DNA from 3 places in the Nonomuraea sp. NPDC049400 genome. Region 1 is predicted to be linked to each of the others. Evidence: predicted binding sites of a transcription regulator. Region 1 holds the regulator's gene; each other region holds the start of a gene.

Region 1 (6,639 bases):
CAGAAGAGACAATCGCTCACCCGATCACCCTACCGAGAGCCCCGGCGTACGAAACCCGTTGCCAATCGGTAATCCTCTGTGTCGTGCGAAGGAAGATCCACAAGGTTAGGGTGTGTGTGCGACACTTCAACGAAAAAGGACGATTCAGGGTCGGGCGAGCGCCACCTGGCGAGGACACGACTGGGTAATGCACCCTAAGGAACCGGGGAAACCTCAAGAACCGGAAGAGCGTAAACCCTCTGGGAAGGCTGAGCGTCCCATTGATGTGACCACCGAAACCCTTCTGGCCGACAGGTCGATGGGGGCGGCGCCGGTCGGGTGGGATGCCGACATGGCCGTGACCGCGCTCTACAGCGCGCACTTCCGGTCGTTGGTGCGTCTCGCCGTGTTGCTGGTGCGAGACACGGCAACAGCTGAGGAGGTCGTGCAGGACGCGTTCGTCGCCATCCATGGTGCCTGGCGTAGGCTGCGTGACCCCGACAAAGCACTGGCCTACCTCCGTCAATCCGTCGTCAACCGGTCCCGTTCCGTGCTGCGTCACCGCGCGGTCGTGGAGAAGTACGCTCCCAAGGGTCTGCCGGACGCCCCGAGCGCCGAGAACGGCGCGATCGGCGAGCTGGAACGCTCCGCCGTCATCGAGGCGTTACGCGCCCTGCCCACCCGTCAGAGAGAAGCACTGGTTCTGCGGTACTACGGTGATCTGTCCGAAGCTGAGATCGCCCACGCGATGGGCATCAGCAAGGGCGCGGTCAAGAGCCACACCGCACGTGGCATGGCCGCACTGCGATCCGTTCTGGAGAAAATGTCATGACCCAGCCCCCCGACGAGCACGGCGACATCCTGCGCCGTGCGCTCCGCGCGGAGGCGGACGCGGTCGTGCCCTCGCCGGACGGACTGGAGATCATCCGCGCCCGCATCGAGCGGCGCGGCGTCCGTAATCTGTTCTGGTGGCGAGCGGGCGCGGCCGCCGCCAGCGCCGTCCTGGTGGCGGGCACGATCGTGATGGCCGTTCCGCAGCTGCGCACGCAGATCATCAACTCGCAACCTGTCGAGAACCAGACCTCCAGACTCCCGTCCAACTCCTCCACCACCCGTTCCCAGGAGCCGCCGCCCAGCGAGCCGCCCCAGGACCAGCACCCCGTCGTGGTCCCCGAGGTCTCCAAGAGCCCGTCGCCCCGGCCCACGAAGAGGGCCGAGTCGACCAGCAGGCCGTCGCCGACCCCGACTCCGACCCCGACCCCGACCGCCTGCCCGACGCCGCAGAGCGAGCAGGCCGACCCGCCATCCGATTGCCCCACAGCCTCGCCGACGCCGCCACCGCCGTCGCCGTCGGTGGAGGAGACCCTGCAGCCCACGTCATGCCCGGTCGACGAGTGCCCGCCCGATGACGTCACCGACACCCCCACCGACGTGACCAGCCCGTTGGTGGACGCCTCCCACACGACGCCCTGAACGGGCTCTACCAGCGTCCGGTACGCGCGAGCAGCACCGAGGCCGCCGCCACCCCCGCCGTGGACGTACGCAGCACCGTGGGGCCCAGCAGCACCGGCACCGCCTTCGCCGCCCGGAACCCGGCCAGCTCCTGCTCCGAGACGCCTCCCTCGGGCCCCACGACCACCACGATGTCGCCCGACGCGGGCAGCGCCACGCCGGACAGCGGCTCGGCCGCCTCCTCGTGCAGCACCAGGCCCAGCGCCGCGCCCGCCAGCAGCTTCTCGACCTGCGCGGCGGTGGCGGGCTCGGTCACTTCAGGCAGGTGGAACCTGCGGGCCTGCTTGCCCGCCTCGCGAGCGGTGGAGCGCCAGCGGTGCAGCCCCTTGGCGACCTTGTCGCCCTTCCACTGGGTGATGCTGCGCGAGGCCGCCCAGGGGACGATGACGTCGACGCCCGCCTCGGTCATCATCTCGACCGCGAGCTCGCCCCTGTCGCCCTTGGGCAGCCCCTGGACGACGACCAGCCGCGGCTCGGGCGGCTCGACCTCGTAGCGGCGCAGCACGTCGAGCCTGAGTGAGTCTTTCAGCGCCTCGCGCACGACGCACTCGGCGACCGAGCCGGCGCCGTCGGTCAGATCGACCCGCTCGCCGGCCCGCAGGCGTCGCACGGAGGCCGCGTGCCGCCCCTCCGGGCCGGCGAGCGTCAGCTCGGGCCCGTCCAGCTCCTGGGACAGGAACACCGGGACGGTCACGTCACCTGCCGTTGAAGGCGTCGCGCAGCCGGGAGAAGAAGCCCTGCTGGCCGGGGGCGAACTTGCCCGGCGGCCGCTCCTCGCCCCGCTGCTTGGCCAGCTCGCGCAGGAGCTCCTCCTGCGCCGGGTCGAGCCGGGTCGGGGTCTCGACGTTGACGTGGATCAGCAGGTCGCCGCGGCCGGACTCGTTGAGCCGCTGCACGCCCCGCCCGAACATGGTGATGACCTGGCCCGCCTGCGTGCCGGGGCGGACGTCGATCTCCTCCGCGCCGTCGAGCGTCTCCACGGTCAGGATGGTGCCGAGCGCGGCGGCCGTCATCGGGATCTGCACGGTGCAGTGGAGGTCGTCACCACGCCGCTCGAAGATCTCGTGAGCCCGCTCGACGATCTCCAGGAACAGGTCTCCGGGCGGGCCGCCGCCGGGGCCGATCTCGCCCTCGCCGGCGAGCTGGATGTGGGTGCCGTCCTCGACGCCCGCGGGGATGCGGACCTTGATCGTACGGCGGGTGCGCACCCGGCCGTCGCCGGAGCACTCCTGGCACGGATGGCGGATGATGGTGCCGAACCCGCCACACTGCGGGCACGGCCGCGAGGTCATGACCTGGCCCAGGAACGAGCGGGTGACCTGGGAGATCTCGCCGCGCCCGCTGCACATGTCGCAGGTGTCGGGATGCGTGCCGGCCGCCGCGCCCGCCCCGTGGCAGACCTCGCAGAGCACGGCCGTGTCCACGACGAGCTCGCGCGTGGTGCCGAACGCCGTCTCGCGCAGGTCCAGCTCGACCCGGATGGTGGCGTTGCGCCCCCTGCGGGCGCGCGAGCGCGGCCCCCTGGCGCCGCCCGCGGTGCCGAAGAAGGCATCCATGATGTCGCTGAACGGGAAGCCCGCTCCGAAGCCGCCGGCGGCCGCCCCTGCTCCCGCGCCGCCGAAGGGGTCGCCACCCAGGTCGTACATCTGGCGCTTGTTAGGGTCGGACAGCACCTCGTAGGCCTGCGTGATCTCCTTGAACCGCTCCTGGGTCTCAGGATCGGGGTTCACGTCGGGATGCAGCTCGCGGGCCAGGCGGCGGTACGCCTTCTTGATCTCGTCCTGACTGGCGTCACGGCGCACCCCGAGGGTGGCGTAGTAGTCGCTGTTTGCCACTTATCGACCTCTTATGATGCAGCCAGGATCTGGCTGACGTAGCGTGCCACCGCGCGCACGGCGCCCATCGTAACCGGGTAGTCCATCCTCGTCGGTCCCAGCACGCCGAGCCGGGCCAGTTGCTTGTCGCCAGAACCGTATCCGGTCGCGACAATGGACGTCCCTCGCAGGTAGGGGTTTTCGGAGCCGATGCGCACGGTGAGCGCGGACGGTGTGTCTGTGGAGGTCTCGCCCAGCAGCCGCATGAGAACGACCTGCTCCTCCAGGGCCTCGAGCACGTCACGCAGGCCGGTCGTGAAGTCGGCGCCCGCCAGGTTGGCCGCGCCGGCGAACACGATCTTCTCGTCGTGCCGCTCGACCAGCGTCTCAAGCAGCACCGACAGGATCGTGGCCACCGCGGGCCGGTCTTCGACGGGCAGCCGCTCGGGAAGGTCGGCGACCAGCTCGGGCACGGTGCTCAGGCCGCAGCCGTCGAGGCAGGCGTTGAGCACCGCGCGCAGATGGGCGATGCGGGTTTCCTCCACCACTTCGGGCAGCTCGATCACGCGCTGCTCGACGCGGCCGGTGTTGGTGATCAGCACGAGCATGACCCGACGGTCGCTCAGCGGCACCAGCTCGACGTGCCGGACCGTCGAACGCGTCAGCGTCGGGTATTGCACGACCGCCACCTGCCTGGTCAGCTGCGCGAGCAGCCGGACCGTGCGGGTGACCACGTCGTCGAGATCGACCGCGCCCGCGAGGAACGTCTCAATGGCCCTGCGCTCGGCCGCCGACAGGGGCTTGACCTGCGAGAGCCGGTCGACGAACAGCCGGTAGCCCTTGTCCGTCGGCACGCGGCCCGCGCTGGTGTGCGGCTGGGTGATGTAACCCTCCTCCTCCAGCGCGGCCATGTCGTTCCTGACCGTCGCCGGGGAGACCTTCAAGTTGTGGCGCTCGGCGAGCGCCTTGGAGCCCACCGGTTCGTTGGTGGACACGTAGTCTTCGACAATGGCGCGTAGCACCGCCAGCTTCCGATCGTCGAGCACGTGCTCACCTCCTGCCTCTGACATCTGAGGAGCACAACCATCTAGCACTCTGTGTTCCTGAGTGCCAAGTGTACGGCTCTCGCCCACAAGGTGCGATAACACCAGGTCGCAAGCTGGCTCCTAGCTTCTTACAAGGGGCAAGTACCACACTTGCCGACATGAGCGACAATTCCCCGCCTCCGCCGTACGGCCCGCAACCCGGCTCCCAGCCGGGCCACGGCCCTCAGCCCGGGCCCCAGCCGGGCTACGGCCCCCAGCCCGGGTCCCAGCCGGGTTATGGGCAGCCTCCGCCGCAGTACGGGCCTCCGCCTCAGCACGGGGCGCCACCGCAGTACGGCCCGCCTGCCCAATTCGGCCCACCTCCTCAGTACGGACAATACGGCCAACAACCCCAATTTCCCCCTCGAATCGACTCGAAAGCCATCAAGCCGCCCCTGTGGTGGATCGGGCTCTCCTGGGCGATCTTCGTCGTGTGCGCGATCGCCGGCGTCGTCCTGTTCGCCACGGGCATCGTGAGCAGCGTGAACGACCTCGCCCCGACCAGGACGTTCGCGTCCGGCGAAAGCGTGACGCTGCCGATCGACCCGGCGAACAAGCCCGCGATCTACCTCTCCAGCGACACGACCGTCCACTACGAGTGCCAGATCTCCGGCCAGGCCAAGCTCGCCAAGACCAAGGGCACGCAGAAGGTCACGTCCGGAGCCGTCACCTGGGAGCAGCTCCTCGTGATCAACGCCCCGTCCAAGGGCGACTACCAGCTGATCTGCGCCACCCAGGAGCAGGCAGACGTGCGTTTCGGCGTGGGCCGTGAGCTGGCCTCGGCCACGGGCGGCATCGCCGGCGGGGTGGCCGCGCTCCTCCTGGTCCCGGGCGCTGGGCTGCTCGTGGCCGTCATCGGCACCGTCGTCGTCCTGGTACGCCGTAGTGGCGCGCGTAAGCGCCTTGCGGTCAGCGGGTGATTTGCTACGGTCCCCGTGTGTACGAGGGCGATGTGCTGGCGGGGAATTGGCGGCGACCGGGGAAGGGCAAGATCCCCAAAGTGCCCGCCGAGCTGGACCTCGTCGTGGAGGACGCCGACAGCGGCTTCTGCGGCGCGGTGGTGGCCTGCGACAAGGAGGCCGTGACGCTCGAAGACCGGTTCGGCAGGCGCCGGCTGTTCCCGCTCGCGCCCGCCGCGTTCCTGCTGGAGGGCAAGCCCGTGACGCTGGTACGCCCGACGGCGGCCCCCGCGGGCCCCAGGCGCAGCGCGTCGGGTTCCATCGCCGTGGAGGGGCTGCGGGCGAGGGTCGCCAAGGAGAGCCGGATCTATGTGGAGGGCGTGCACGACGCCGCCCTGGTCGAGAAGATCTGGGGTCATGACCTGCGGGTCGAGGGGGTCGTGGTCGAATACCTGGAGGGCGTGGACCACCTGCCGGACATCGTGGCGGAGTTCGGCCCGGAGCCGGGGCGCCGGCTGGGGGTGCTGGTGGACCATCTCGTCCCCGGGTCCAAGGAGAGCAGGATCGCGGCCGAGATCACCTCGCCGGACGTGCTCGTCGTGGGGCATCCGTTCATCGACATCTGGCAGGCGGTCAAGCCGTCCGTGCTGCGCATTCCCGCCTGGCCCGCCGTGCCGCGCGGGGTGCCGTGGAAAGAGGGCGTGATCGCCGCCCTGGGCTGGCGCATGGAGCCCGCGGAGGCATGGCGGCGGATCCTCGGCGCCGTCTCCACGTACGCAGACCTGGAGCCGGAACTGCTCGGCCGGGTCGAGGAACTGATCGACTTCGTTACGGAGGCATCATGAGCCAGGACCCACCGCAGCCGGCGCCGGACGACGACGCCACCCGCTTCGTCCCACCGTCGGACATCCCGCCCAGCCAGGGCTCCGGTCCCCAGCAACCGGGCTACGGACAGCAGCCCGCCTCAGAGCCGGGGTACGGCCAGCAGCCCGGGTACGGCCAGCAACCCGGCTCCCAGCCCGCCTACGGCCAGCCAGCTTATGGACAACCGGGGCAGCCCGGTTACGGACAGCAGCCCCCGAGCTACGGGCAGCTTGGTTACGGCCAGCAGCCCCCGAGTTACGACCAGCCCGGCTATGGCCAACCTGGTTACGGGCAGCCTGGTTACGGGCAGCAGCCTCCGAGCTACGGGCAGCCCGGCTACGGGCAGCCCGGCTACGGCCAGCCTGGTTACGGCCAGGCCGGCTATGGGCAGCAGCCGCCGAGCTACGGCCCTCCCCCGCCCGGTTACGGCCCCGCGCCGGGGCAGCCCGGCTACGGGTACGCCGCGCCCCCTGGAGAGCCGTACGT
Region 2 (6,639 bases), on a different contig from region 1:
TCCGGTGAATCCCGCCGAAAGCCGAACGGCCCGCGCCCCCTGAGGGTGCGGGCCGTGACGAGCGAAGGGGGACGAGTCAGTGGCCGTGGCCGTGACCGTGACCCTGGCCGGCGGCCGGGGCCTCCTCCTCGGGCTTGTCGACCACGAGCGCCTCGGTCGTGAGCAGCATGCCCGCGATCGACGCCGCGTTCTGGACGGCGGAGCGCGTGACCTTCACCGGGTCGATGACACCCTGCGCGATCAGGTCGCCGTACTCGCCGGTCGCGGCGTTGAGGCCGTGGCCGGCCTCCAGCTCGGCGACCTTGTGGGTGACCACGTAGCCCTCGAGACCGGCGTTCTCGGCGATCCAGCGGGCCGGCTCCACCAGGGCGCGGCGGACGACGCCGACACCCGTGGCCTCGTCGCCCGACAGGCCGAGGTCGTCGAGACTCTTGGAGACGTGGATCAGCGCGGAGCCACCGCCGGAGACGATGCCCTCCTCGATCGCGGCGCGCGTCGCGGAGATCGCGTCCTCGAGGCGGTGCTTCTTCTCCTTCAGCTCCACCTCGGTGGCGGCGCCGACGCGCAGCACGCACACACCGCCGGCGAGCTTGGCGAGGCGCTCCTGCAGCTTCTCGCGGTCCCAGTCGGAGTCGGACTGCTCGATGGCGAGCCTGATCTCCTTGACGCGGTCCTCGATGGCCGCCTGGTCACCGGCGCCGTCGACGATGGTCGTGTTGTCCTTCGTGACGACGACGCGGCGGGCCTGGCCGAGCACCTCGAGACCGACGTGCTCCAGCTTGAGGCCGACCTCCTCGCTGACGACCTGGCCGCCGGTGAGGATGGCCATGTCCTGCAGCATCGCCTTGCGGCGGTCGCCGAAGCCCGGGGCCTTGACGGCCACGGAGGTGAAGGTGCCGCGGATCTTGTTGGTGACCAGGACGGCCAGGGCCTCGCCCTCGACGTCCTCGGCGACCACGAGCAGCGGCTTCTTCGTCTGGGCGATCTTCTCCAGCAGCGGCAGGAAGTCCGCGATGGAGGAGATCTTGCCCTGGGTGAGCAGGATGTAGGCGTCCTCGAGGACGGACTCCATCCGCTCGGGGTCGGTCACCATGTACTGGGACACGTAGCCCTTGTCGAACTGCATGCCCTCGGTGAACTCGAGCTCCATGCCCATGGCGTTGGACTCTTCGACGGTGAGCACACCGTCCTTGCCCACCTTGTCGAACGCCTCGGCGATCAGGTCGCCGATCTGGGCGTCCTGAGCGGAGATCGTGGCGACGTTTGCGATCTCCTTCTTGTCCTCGACCGGGCGGGCGCTGGCGAGCAGCTTGTCGCTGATCTCCCTGGCGGCCTTGTCGATGCCGCGCTTGAGCGACAGCGGCGAGGCGCCGGCGGCCACGTTGCGCAGGCCCTCTCGGACCATGGCCTGGGCCAGGACGGTCGCGGTGGTGGTGCCGTCACCCGCGATGTCGTTGGTCTTGGTGGCAACTTCCTTGGCGAGCTGGGCGCCGAGGTTTTCGTAGCGCTCCTCCAGCTCGATCTCACGAGCGATGGTCACACCGTCGTTCGTGATCGTCGGCGCACCGAACTTCTTGTCGATGACGACGTTGCGGCCACGCGGGCCGAGGGTTACCTTCACGGCGTCCGCGAGGGCGTTCACACCGCGCTCGAGCGCGCGGCGGGCGCCCTCGTCGAACTCCAGGATCTTCGCCATTGCTGAAAGTCCTCTCCTAGCGTCGAAAGCCCCGGCCGCCCTGAAGAGCGCCCGGGGCCCGACACATCCGGCTTACTTCTCGATGATCGCGAGAACGTCGCGGGCGGAGAGCACGAGGTACTCCTCGCCGCCGTACTTGACCTCGGTACCGCCGTACTTGCTGTAGAGGACGATGTCGCCCTCAGAGACGTCGAGCGGAATCCGCTTGTCGCCGTCCTCGTCCCAGTTGCCCGGGCCCACCGCGAGGACCCTGCCCTCCTGCGGCTTCTCCTTGGCGGTGTCTGGGATGACCAGGCCGGAAGCGGTCGTCTGCTCAGCCTCAAGCGGCTGAACCACGATGCGGTCGCCGAGCGGCTTAACGGGAACCTTAGTGGCGGTCGTCACGATCGGACCTCCCCTTCAGATTTGAATGATCTAGAAGAGGCGACCAGCTGGGCCTGCCGTCGCGGGTGTCAGACCTGCCTCGTCGCACGTTGGCACTCTCAAGGGGAGAGTGCCAACAGGAAACATATGCAAGAGGGGCTTGACAGTCAACACGAACGCGTCTGCTGAGAGCGATCAGACCTCCGACTGCCCACTCCACAGTACGTCCTCGGCTCGACCTGCCCGGGCGTGGCGCTAACGTCAGGTTATGTGGACCTCGACGCCTTCAACGAGCTGCTGACCCCGCGCGGGCAGCGAGCCCTGTCGGAGGCCGGGGGGCTGGTGGGCGCCGATCCGGTCGCGGCCGCCACAAAGCTTCGCAGGACGTACGACGCCGCCCTCACCTCCGCCGCGCTGACCCAGGCAGGGCTGAGGGAGCGCGCCAAGGCCAAGTTCGGCGCGGACGCGGAGCGGATGTACTTCACACCGCACGGGCTGGAGCAGTCCACCCGGGTGGAGGTCGCCGAGCACCGCGCCCGCCGCCTGACCGGGTCACAGCCGAGTCCGCCCCGCGTGGTGGACGCCTGCTGCGGCATCGGCGGCGACTTCCTCGCGCTGGCCCGCGCCGGCTGCACCGTGACCGCTGTGGACACCGACCCGCTGACCGCCGCCGTGGCCAGGGCCAACGCCGAGGCGCTCGGGCTGGGCGACCGGGTGACGGTGTCCGTGGCGGACGCGGCCGAGGTCAGGCCGGAGGACCACGACGTGCTGTTCGCCGACCCGGCCAGGCGGACGAGCAGGGGCAGGACGTTCGACCCCATGGCCTACTCCCCGCCCTGGCCGGTGGTGCTCGACCTGGTCTCCAGGGCCGCCCGCGCGTGCGTCAAGGTCGCCCCCGGCATCCCGTACGAGTTCATCCCGGGCGGCGCCGAGGCCGAGTGGGTCTCGTACAAGGGCGAGGTCAAGGAGGCCGCGCTCTGGACCGGCCTCCAGGGGGCGGCGCGGCGCGCCACCCTGCTGCCCGGCGGGCACACGTTGACCGCCACGGGAGCCGAGGCCCCGGTCGGCCCGATCGGCAGGTACGTGTACGAGCCGGACGGCGCGGCCATCCGGGCGCACCTCGTGGGCGAGGTGTGCGAGATCGTGGGCGGACGCCTGCCCGACCCGTTGATCGCATACATCACCGGTGACGATGCGATCGACACCCCCTGGGCGACCAGATACGAAATATCCGACGTCCTCCCGTTCTCGCTGAAAAAGCTGCGCGCGTTGCTCCGCGAGCGGAAAATCGGCAATGTCACCATCAAGAAGCGCGGCTCCGCCGTCGACATCGAGCGCCTCAGGTCCGACCTACGACTGAACGGCGAAAAATCCGCGGTAATCATCCTTACCAGGATCCTCGACAAGCCATCGGTCATCATCTGCGACACCGGCCTACCTGCATAAACCGGGCATTCGTCCGTTAACAACGATCTTTCAATTCGCGGCTTCCGGACCTTGATCGAAGGACTAAGGTGGGCGGGCGGGAGTTCTCCCCCTGATGCGGTTAACCGCGTTCTCGCTCTTTCATCTGCAAATCGGACCTATCCCCACCGCTGCGCGGCAGATCGTCGGCGAGCCAAAGGAGCTTTCGGTGGACCATTCCAACCACACCACCCTTCTCCAGGCAGGAGGCCAATCCGGCATCTCCGAGAGGATGCGGGATCTGCTCGCGCGTGCCGCGCAGGATCATGTGTACGAGCAGCGCACTCAGGGGGCAGTGCTGGACGAGATCCGCCAGCGACTCGAAGGCATGGAGTGGCTCCTGCGTGAGGTGCGCGAGCGCGAGCTCGGCGGCCTCAGCGGCACGCTGCATGCGGTCAGCGGGCGGCTCGACGACATCACCTCCAAGCCGCCGATGTGGGCCGAGGGGCTGGCCCAGCACGTGGAGGCGGTGCGCGACCACGTGGACGCCGTCGGGGAGAGAGTGGGCCACGTGGACGCCCGCGTCGCCCCGGTGAGCGAGTTGCCGAGCCTGTGGGCAGACCTGGGCACGGTGGGCGACAGCGTGGAGGAAGCCCTCAACCGCCTGCAATCGGTGCTCGACACCACCGATGGCATCACGAAGGGAATGTCCGACTTCGCCGCCAAGCTGGCCACTCTCAACACCAGCATGGAGGCCGCCGCCAGCCGCTTCACCCGGCTCGACAAGTCGATGGCCGAGCTGACCACCCGTACGGACCGGGTCGAGGTCGTGGTCGGCGACCTGTCGGAGCAGCTGACGGCCCGGCTGGACGAGCAGGACCAGCATCTCGCCACCCGCCTGGACGAGAGCGACCAGCGCCTGAGCACGCGGCTCGACGAGAGTGACCAGCGCCTCACCACGCGGCTCGACGAGACCGACCAGCACCTCAGCACGCGGCTCGATGAAACGGACCAGCGCCTCAGCACGCGGCTCGATGAAACGGACCAGCGCCTCAGCAAGAGACTCGGCGAGACCGACCAGCGGCTCACCGCGCGGCTCGACCAGACCGACCAGCGCCTCACCACCCGGATGGACGAGACCGACCAGCGCCTGGCCACCAGCCTCGTCGAGGCGGACGAGCGGCTCGCCAGCCGCCTCAAGGAGTCCGACGACCAGCTCTCCAGCCTCCTGTCCGACGTCGAGCTGCGGCTCACCACCAGGCTCGACGAGGCCGACCAGCACCTCGCCGTGCAGCTCGGCGAGAGCGAGCAGCGCCTGAGCGCCAGGCTCAGCGGCGTGGACTCCCGGCTCGACCGGGTGGAGGGCAAGCTCATGGGCCTCGACTCCAGGCTCACCGGGTTCGACAGCCGGCTGGAGTCCGCCGACGAGTGCCTGGCCGACATCGACACCAGGCTCGACGGGATCGACGGCAGGATGGGCGGCGTCGACAAGCGGCTCACATCCGTGGACAGCCAGCTCAGCGGGGTCGACAAGCGGCTGGGCACGATGGACGGCCATCTGGGCCGCCACGACGACAGGTTCGACGCGCTCGACGTACGCATCGACGCCCGCTTCGCCTCGCTCGACGAGCGCATGGCGACGACCGACCAGCGCCTCAACGACACGGCCACCCGCAACGAGGGCCGCTTCAACAAGCTCGACACCCAGATCGACGCCATCGACGAGCGCCTGATCGAGGCCGAGGAGCACCTGAGCAGCCGCTTCGACAGCATCGACACCCGCTTCAACGGGCTCGACACGCACATGAACGGCCTGGCCGCCCGCGCCGAGCAGGCCGGCGCCCACCTGGAGTCCGTGGACGACCGCATCGAGGCCGTCAGCGAGCGCGTGGGACAGCTCCCCACCACCCTGGCCACCCAGGGCGAGCTGCTCCAGACGCACACGGGAGACCAGGCAGAACGCCTCGCCGCCGCCACGAACGCCCTCACGGAGCTCGTCACGTCCCGCCCCGACCGCGACCAGCTGGCCGAGACGGTCACCGGCATCGTGCAGCCCGCGACCGACGACCTCACCAAGCGCCTGGGCGCCCTGGAGGAGACCATGCTGGCCCTGGCCGAGGCCCTCCTGCGCCCGAGCCGGTCCAAGGACTGAGGGCTCGAACGAGCGGTGGCGGAGGTTGCTGACGGGGCCGACGCCCGGGTGCTGGGACATGACGGCATCCGGGCGGTGGCCCGGGCAGCTGGGGTCCGGCGCCGGTGTAACGGCGCCGGACGGAGCGCTTGTCCGGACGGACGGACGGCCAGCTTCGCCTCAGGCGAAAGTGCCCTCAGGGAAAGTGCGGCCTCAGGCGAAAGTGCCGCCTCAGGTGAAAGAGCCGGCGATGCTCATGACGTATTTTCCGTACTCTGAATTACTCATCTCCGCGCCCAGCCGATAACAGGCGTCGGCGTCGATCAGATTCATTCGCAACGCGATTTCCTCGATGCAGGCCACCCGGACGCCCTGCCTGTTTTCCAGCATACGGACGTATTCACTCGCCTCCAGCAATGACTGATGGGTCCCCGTGTCCAGCCACGTGAAACCCCTGCCCAGTTCGATCACCTTCGCCCGGCCTTCTTTGAGGTACGTCTGGTTGATATCGGTGATCTCCAGCTCCCCACGCTCCGAAGGTTGCAGGAGCCGGGCGATCTCCGTGACGTCGGAATCATAGAAGTACAATCCGGTGACAGCATTTTTGGACAGGGGTCGCGCCGGTTTCTCCTCGATGGCGACCAGGTTGCCGTGCTCGTCCAACTCGCAAACCGCGTAACGCTCGGGATCGGTGACGGGATAGCTGAACAGCGTGCATCCGTCGAGAATCTCCCAGCCTCTCCGGAGCAGGCTGCGGAACCCCGAGCCGTGGAAGAAGTTGTCGCCCAGGATGAGCGCGGAGCGTTCTCCCGCCACATGTGAGGCTCCCAGGATGTAGGCGTCGGCGATGCCTCGGGGCTCTGCTTGTGCCCGGTAACTGAGCGACAAGCCCAGGCGTGAGCCGTCGCCGAAGAGACGTTGGATGTCCGGCAACGACGCGGGCGTGGAGATGACCAGGATGTCCCGGACGCCGGCCAGCATGAGCGTGGCCAGGGGATAATAGATCATCGGCTTGTCATAAACCGGCAACAACTGCTTCGACGTG
Region 3 (6,639 bases), on a different contig from region 1:
GGGCGGCCGAGCAGAGCTCCGACGAGCTGCCCGTGCAGAAGCCCGACGTGCGGCGGGTGAGCGTGATCGCCGGCTCGCGGCTCGACCTGCTCGACGCCATGGAGGCGCTGGAGGCCGACAAGCCCGACCTGGCGCAGGCGCTGGTGCTGCGCGACATCGTCCAGCTCGACTACAACGAAGTCGCCGAGCAGCTCGGCATCCCGCTCGGCACCGCCAAGTCGCGCATTCACCAGGCGCGCAAATACGTGCAGGGAGTGCTGGGCGACGACTATCGTTGAGACGCCGCATCTCACCTGCTGAGACGAGTGCCCATTTAGGGCCCCTGGGCAGGTAGAGTCCATTTCAACAACTGAATATTGCTCATCCAGAGGGGTGGAGGGACCGGCCCTGCGAAGCCCCGGCAACCCTCCCGGCTTGAGGCTCGCGACCTGGCGAGGCCGACCGGGACAAGGTGCCAATTCCGGTCTGCGGTCAAGGTGGCCGCAGGCGAAGATGAGGGAAGGCCTCGCTTCATGTCGCTCGACTTTGGTCCTGCAGTCGCTCTGTCCTGCCGCGAATGCGGCACGCGTTACCCCCTCGGTCCCAGCTTCGCGTGCCTGGAGTGTTTCGGGCCGCTCGAGGCGGCCTATTCCTTCGGCACCGTGACCCGTGCGGACATCGAGTCGGGTCCCGCCAACATCTGGCGTTACCGGTCCTTGCTCCCGGTTCCTGTGGACGTCGCCAGTAAACCCAACATGAACCCGGGTTGGACCAAACTGGTCAAGGCCGGAAACCTCGGGCGCAAGCTCGGTCTCAAGTCCCTGTACGTGAAGGACGACTCCGGCAACCCCACTCATTCATTCAAGGACCGCGTGGTCGCCATCGCCGTCGAGGCGGCGCGTAACTTCGGCTTCCACACGCTTTCCTGCTCCTCCACCGGCAATCTCGCGGGTGCGGTCACCGCCGCGGCGGCGCGGGCAGGGCTCGAGGCGTGCGTGTTCATCCCGGCCGACCTCGAAGCGGCGAAGATCGCCATGGCCCGGGTGTTCGGCGGCAAGCTCATCGGGATCACCGGCACGTATGACGAGGTCAACCGGTTCTGCTCCGAGCTGATCGGCGACCCGCTCGGCGACAAGTGGGGATTCGTCAACGTCAACCTGCGGCCGTACTACGCCGAGGGCTCCAAGACGCTCGCGTACGAGATCGCCGAGCAGCTCGGCTGGCGGCTGCCCCAGCAGATCGTCATCCCCATCGCCTCGGGTTCGCAGCTCACCAAGATTGACAAGGGCTTCCGCGAGCTGGTGCAGCTCGGCCTGGTCGAGGACACGCCGTACAAGATCTTCGGGGCGCAGGCGGCCGGGTGCTCGCCGGTCTCCACCGCGTACAAGGCGGGGCACGACGTCGTGCAGCCGGTCAAGCCCGACACCATCGCCAAGTCGCTGGCCATCGGCAACCCGGCCGACGGGCCTTACGTGCTGGACATCGCCCGGCGCACCGGAGGGGCCGTCGAGGACGTCTCCGACGCCGAGATCGTGGCCGCGATCAAGCTGCTGGCCTCGACCGAGGGCGTCTTCGCCGAGACCGCGGGCGGGGTGACCGTGGGCGTGCTGAAGAAGCTGGCCGAGAGTGGTCGGCTCGATCCCGAGGCCGAGACCGTGGTGCTCAACACCGGCGACGGACTCAAGACGCTCGACGCGATCAGCGACGACGCCAAGCCCACGGCCGTGATCCGGCCCTCCCTCGACGCGTTCCGCGCGGCTGTCTGACAACCAGGAAAGGCGAGTTTAACCATGAGCGTTACTGTGCGGATTCCCACCATTCTGCGCACGTACACCGGGGGCAACGCGGAAGTCAGTGGCGAAGGCGCGACTCTTCGTGACGTCCTCGCCAAGCTCGACTCCGACTACCCGGGGATCGGCGCGAGAATTCTGGATGAATCGGGCAAGATTCGTCGTTTCGTCAACGTTTACGTTGGGGAAGAGGACGTCCGTTTCGCCGACGGGCTCGACACTCCAGCACCTGAGGGCACTCAGATCTCTATCATCCCGGCGGTCGCCGGCGGCTGAGTGCCATGGATCACAGTCTCGGATGAAGGCGCCCCTAGTGGGCGCCTTCTGCTTTTCCAGGCCAAATGCGCGTATGAACGACCGGCCATCCGGAGAAATGCGTTATTTGTGGATTGACTCTGTTGCCAAACCCCGTGCCACAGGTATGGTCGAGGGCGATCGTCTGGCTGATTTTCCCTTAAGTCAGGCGATTACGGGTCTCGCGGAGGAATGGGCGAGATCTGTGGGCCCAGTAAGAGGAGTCGGAAGTGGCGCAGGGCACCGTCAAGTGGTTCAACGCGGACAAGGGCTACGGCTTCATCGCGGTAGACGGTGGTAAGGATGTATTCGTCCATTACTCAGCGATACTGATGGACGGGTACAGAGCTCTCGAACAGGGGCAGCGCGTCGAGTTCGAGATCACGCAGGGCCAGAAGGGTCCCCAGGCAGAGGCCGTTCGCGCGGTCTGACGCGCCCCACTGGTATGCACCGGCAGGATCGCGCGGCAGCGCAGTCCGGGCGAACCTGCCACCTCTCTTTCGTCGACTCGGGTGCGGCGAGCCGCATGGGGCTGGCTCGCCGTACTCCGCCGCTCCCTGCTGATGGCCTCCACTCCGTGGAGGCGGGCTCGGTCGCTCTCGATGCCGTCGCCTTCCCCCGCTCTGGTCGCTACGCTCCCGCCGCTCCTCCAGGCGACGGCAGCTCCCTGCTTATGGCCTCACTCCGTGAGGCGGGCTCGGTCGCCCTCGATGCCGTCGCCTTCCCCCGCTCTGGTCGCTACGCTCCCGCCGCTCCTCCAGGCGACGGCAGCTCCCTCGCAAGTGACCTGGGAGGAAACACCCGGTAGGAGGGTTCTCGCTTGCACTCGGCAGGGTAGAGTGCTAAACAGTTCGTTGGCACTCGATACATCAGAGTGCCAGCGATTCGGATCGGGACGATGGGGTCTGCCGAAGGAGACGCTGACCCATGCCGTCGCGGGCGTCGGCTCGGTCCACGACAAGCCACCCTGCATCTGGGAGGTCTAGCCTTATGGCAGCCAAGATGATCGCGTTTGACGAGGACGCCCGGCGCGGTCTCGAGCGCGGTATGAACCAGCTCGCCGACGCCGTCAAGGTGACCTTGGGTCCCAAGGGCCGCAACGTCGTGCTGGAGAAGAAGTGGGGCGCTCCCACGATCACCAACGACGGTGTGTCCATCGCCAAGGAGATCGAGCTCGAGGACCCTTGGGAGAAGATCGGCGCCGAGCTGGTCAAGGAAGTCGCCAAGAAGACCGACGACGTCGCGGGCGACGGCACCACGACCGCCACCGTGCTCGCCCAGGCGCTGGTGCGTGAGGGTCTGCGCAACGTCGCCGCCGGCGCCAACCCGATGGCCCTGAAGAAGGGCATCGAGGCCGCCGTCGAGCGCGTCAGCGAGGAGCTCTCCAAGCTGGCCAAGGACGTGGAGACCAAGGAGCAGATCGCCTCCACCGCCTCCATCTCCGCCGCCGACCCCGAGATCGGCTCGCTCATCGCCGAGGCGATGGACAAGGTCGGCAAGGAAGGCGTCATCACCGTCGAGGAGAGCAACACCTTCGGCCTCGAGCTCGAGCTCACCGAGGGCATGCGCTTCGACAAGGGCATGACGTCGATGTACTTCGTCACCGACTCGGACCGCATGGAGGCCGTGCTCGAGGACCCGTACATCCTGATCGTCAACAGCAAGGTCTCGGCCAACAAGGACCTGCTGCCGCTGCTCGACAAGGTCGTCCAGTCGGGCAAGCCGCTGCTGATCATCGCCGAGGACATCGAGGGCGAGGCCCTGGCGACCCTGGTCGTCAACAAGATCCGCGGCCTGTTCCGCTCCGTGGCCGTCAAGGCTCCGGGCTTCGGCGACCGCCGCAAGGCCATGCTGAACGACATCGCCATCCTCACCGGTGGCCAGGTCATCGCCGAGGAGGTCGGTCTCAAGCTCGAGAACGCCACCCTCGACCTGCTGGGCCGCGCCCGTAAGGTCGTGGTGACCAAGGACGAGACCACGATCGTCGACGGCGCCGGTGACGCCGAGCAGATCGCCGGACGGGTCAACGAGATCCGCGCCGAGATCGAGCGCACCGACTCCGACTACGACCGTGAGAAGCTGCAGGAGCGCCTGGCCAAGCTGGCCGGTGGCGTGGCGGTCATCAAGGCCGGCGCGGCGACCGAGGTCGAGCTGAAGGAGCGCAAGCACCGCATCGAGGACGCCGTCCGCAACGCGAAGGCGGCCGTCGAGGAGGGCATCGTGCCCGGCGGTGGCGTGGCGCTGCTGCAGGCCGGCGCCAAGGCGTTCGACAAGCTGGAGCTCAACGGTGACGAGGCCACGGGCGCGGCGATCGTGCGCAAGGCCCTGGAGGAGCCGCTGAAGCAGATCGCGGTCAACGCCGGTCTCGAGGGCGGCGTCGTGGTGGAGCGCGTTCGCAACCTCACCCCGGGTGAGGGCCTGAACGCCGCTTCGGGCGAGTACGTCAACATGTTCGAGGCGGGCATCCTCGACCCGGCCAAGGTGACGCGCTCGGCGCTGCAGAACGCCGCTTCCATCGCGGCGCTCTTCCTCACCACCGAGGCCGTCATCGCCGAGAAGCCCGAGAAGACCCCTGCCGCTCCGGCCATGCCGGGCGGCGGCGACATGGACTTCTAGGTCTCTTCTCGCCGTTCGAACGAAGGGCGGCCCGGGGTTTCCCGGGCCGCCCTTGTGCGTTCCAGGACAGATCCGCTGGTCATACGCCGTAGACGGGGACGATGTGGCCGCGGGCCAGGGTGTTGGCGGTGATGTTGAAGCCGACCACCGCCGGGCTGGCGTCGCTGTCCACGCCCAGCTTGTCGACCCCCAGAGCGTGGACCGTGAAGACGTAGCGGTGCGGGACGCCCGGAGGCGGGGCCGCGCCGCCGTACTCCTTCTTGCCGTAGTCGTTGCGGGCGTGGGTCGCCCCGGCGGGCAGGCCCTTGAACTCGGGGCCGGTGCCCGCGCCACCGGGCAGCTCGGTCACGGAGGCCGGGAGGTCGAACAGCACCCAGTGCCAGAAGCCGCTGCCCGTGGGGGCGTCGGGGTCGTAGCAGGTGACGGCGTAGCCGCGGGTCTCGGCAGGCGCGCCCGACCAGCGGAGGTGGGGCGACTGGTTCTGGCCCGTCATGCCCCAGTCGTTGAAGACGTGGAGGTCGCTCAGCCGCTCGCCGTCCCGGATGTCGTCGCTCTCGACCACGAGCGCGGGGACCGACGGCAGGTATTCGTGTGGAAGCGGTGCCGGCACGGCATCCTCCTAGGTTGAGAGCTGCTTGCCCAGCCATCCTAGAAGCGGCCGTGTCCGCCGCCGGTCAGGTGATCCGCCTGTCGCCGTGCCTAGGCCGTCAGCTCGGCGGGCAAGGGCTTGTCGTGCAGGACCGTGAGTGACGTCACCGCTCGGGTCAGCACGACGTAGAGCCTGGCCAGGCCTCGGGGCTCGGCCGCGACGATGTCCGCGGGCTCCACGACGATGACGTGGTCGTACTCCAGGCCCTTGGCCAGGGTCGCGGGGACGATGAGGAGGCGGTGCTCCTCGGTGGAGTCTGGGTCCAGCACGGCGTGGGGCAGCTCGGCCAGCGCGCGGGAGACGTCGCTGATCAGCGCGTCCGGGACGATGACGCCGATGGAGCCCTCTCTGGACAGGGCCTCCGCGGCGGCCTCCGCGACCGAGCCGCCGGGGCGTACCGTGAGCGAGCCGAGGCCCGGGCGGAGCGAGCGGGGGGCGGCCAGGTCGGGGGCGATGGAGGGGAGCAGCTGGGCGGCGTAGTCGAGGACCTCCCGCGGCACGCGGAAGCCGAGCGTCAGCTCCGTCACCTCGCCCTCGCGCTGGCCCAGATGCTCGAGCACCGACTTCCACGAGCTGGTCGACCAGGGGGTCGTGCCCTGGGCCAGGTCGCCAAGGACGGTGGCCGAGCCGTTGCGGCAGCGGCGGCCGAGCGCTCTCAGCTGCATCTCGGAAAGGTCCTGGGCCTCGTCCACCACCAAATGGCCCAGGGATGGAGTGCGTTCCATCAGGTCGCGGAGCTCGTCGAGGAGTGCGGCGTCCGCGGCCGACCATTTGGCGGACTTCCAGCTCCGGTACGGCTTCCGCCAAATAAGCATTTCTTGCTCTTCTGGCGACAAATCGGATTTGGTGGCTCTTTTGGAAGCAGCAGTGAGGAATTCCGGGTCGGAGAGCAGGCGATAAAGGACCTGTTCTGGCGTTAGTTTGGGCCAGACCGTATCCACGAGCTGCTTCACCGGTTTCGACCTGGCCACCGCATCCTGAACCCGGTCGTCGGGTGATTCGCCGCGCTGTTCCATTCGCACGAGCACCATATGAGCCAGCCGCTGGGCCAGCGCCGCGCGACCCGGGTTGTACCGCGTGGTGCCGCGCAGGGAGGCCACGATCTCGCGTACCTCGTAGTCGGCCACCCGGTAGCGGTACGCACCCTTGGTGAACACCACGCCCTCCTCGGGCTTCACGATGTGCAACCAGAGCGCGCGCTCGAGCACCGCCGCCATCCTGGCGTCGCCCTTCACCGCCGCCACCATGGGGTCCTCCGGCGTCGCGTGCTCGCCGAGCAGCCCGGCGACGGTGGTCTGGTCGACCTTGACC

What was found. The regulator HrcA, encoded in region 1, represses chaperone genes, less so after heat shock. The targets are predictions, from matches to a motif close to TTGGCACTCTCNNNNNGAGAGTGCCAA.
Region 2: a site for HrcA is predicted at 2,170-2,196, ahead of groES (co-chaperone GroES). Genes of this name have one in related genera too.
Region 3: a site for HrcA is predicted at 2,918-2,944, ahead of groL (chaperonin GroEL). Genes of this name have one in related genera too.

Annotation. Positions count from the first base shown of each region.
Region 1 covers NZ_JBITMP010000005.1:227,765-234,403, forward strand. The annotation lists gene ACIBVN_RS09175 (histidine triad nucleotide-binding protein) at 1-20, opposite strand, end outside; gene ACIBVN_RS09180 (SigE family RNA polymerase sigma factor) at 299-811, shown strand; gene ACIBVN_RS09185 (hypothetical protein) at 808-1,452, shown strand; gene ACIBVN_RS09190 (16S rRNA (uracil(1498)-N(3))-methyltransferase) at 1,460-2,185, opposite strand; gene dnaJ (molecular chaperone DnaJ) at 2,187-3,326, opposite strand; gene hrcA (heat-inducible transcriptional repressor HrcA) at 3,338-4,351, opposite strand; gene ACIBVN_RS09205 (hypothetical protein) at 4,510-5,310, shown strand; gene ACIBVN_RS09210 (DUF3097 domain-containing protein) at 5,328-6,134, shown strand; gene ACIBVN_RS09215 (DUF4870 domain-containing protein) at 6,131-6,639, shown strand, end outside.
Region 2 covers NZ_JBITMP010000017.1:129,051-135,689, forward strand. The annotation lists gene groL (chaperonin GroEL) at 77-1,696, opposite strand; gene groES (co-chaperone GroES) at 1,769-2,083, opposite strand; gene ACIBVN_RS26920 (methyltransferase domain-containing protein) at 2,330-3,505, shown strand; gene ACIBVN_RS26925 (hypothetical protein) at 3,693-5,615, shown strand; gene rfbA (glucose-1-phosphate thymidylyltransferase RfbA) at 5,826-6,639, opposite strand, start outside.
Region 3 covers NZ_JBITMP010000054.1:63,041-69,679, forward strand. The annotation lists gene ACIBVN_RS49425 (RNA polymerase sigma factor) at 1-278, shown strand, start outside; SAM riboswitch class I at 358-499, shown strand; gene thrC (threonine synthase) at 513-1,745, shown strand; gene ACIBVN_RS49435 (MoaD/ThiS family protein) at 1,770-2,045, shown strand; gene ACIBVN_RS49440 (cold-shock protein) at 2,294-2,494, shown strand; gene groL (chaperonin GroEL) at 3,054-4,679, shown strand; gene ACIBVN_RS49450 (YbhB/YbcL family Raf kinase inhibitor-like protein) at 4,759-5,289, opposite strand; gene ACIBVN_RS49455 (HelD family protein) at 5,379-6,639, opposite strand, start outside.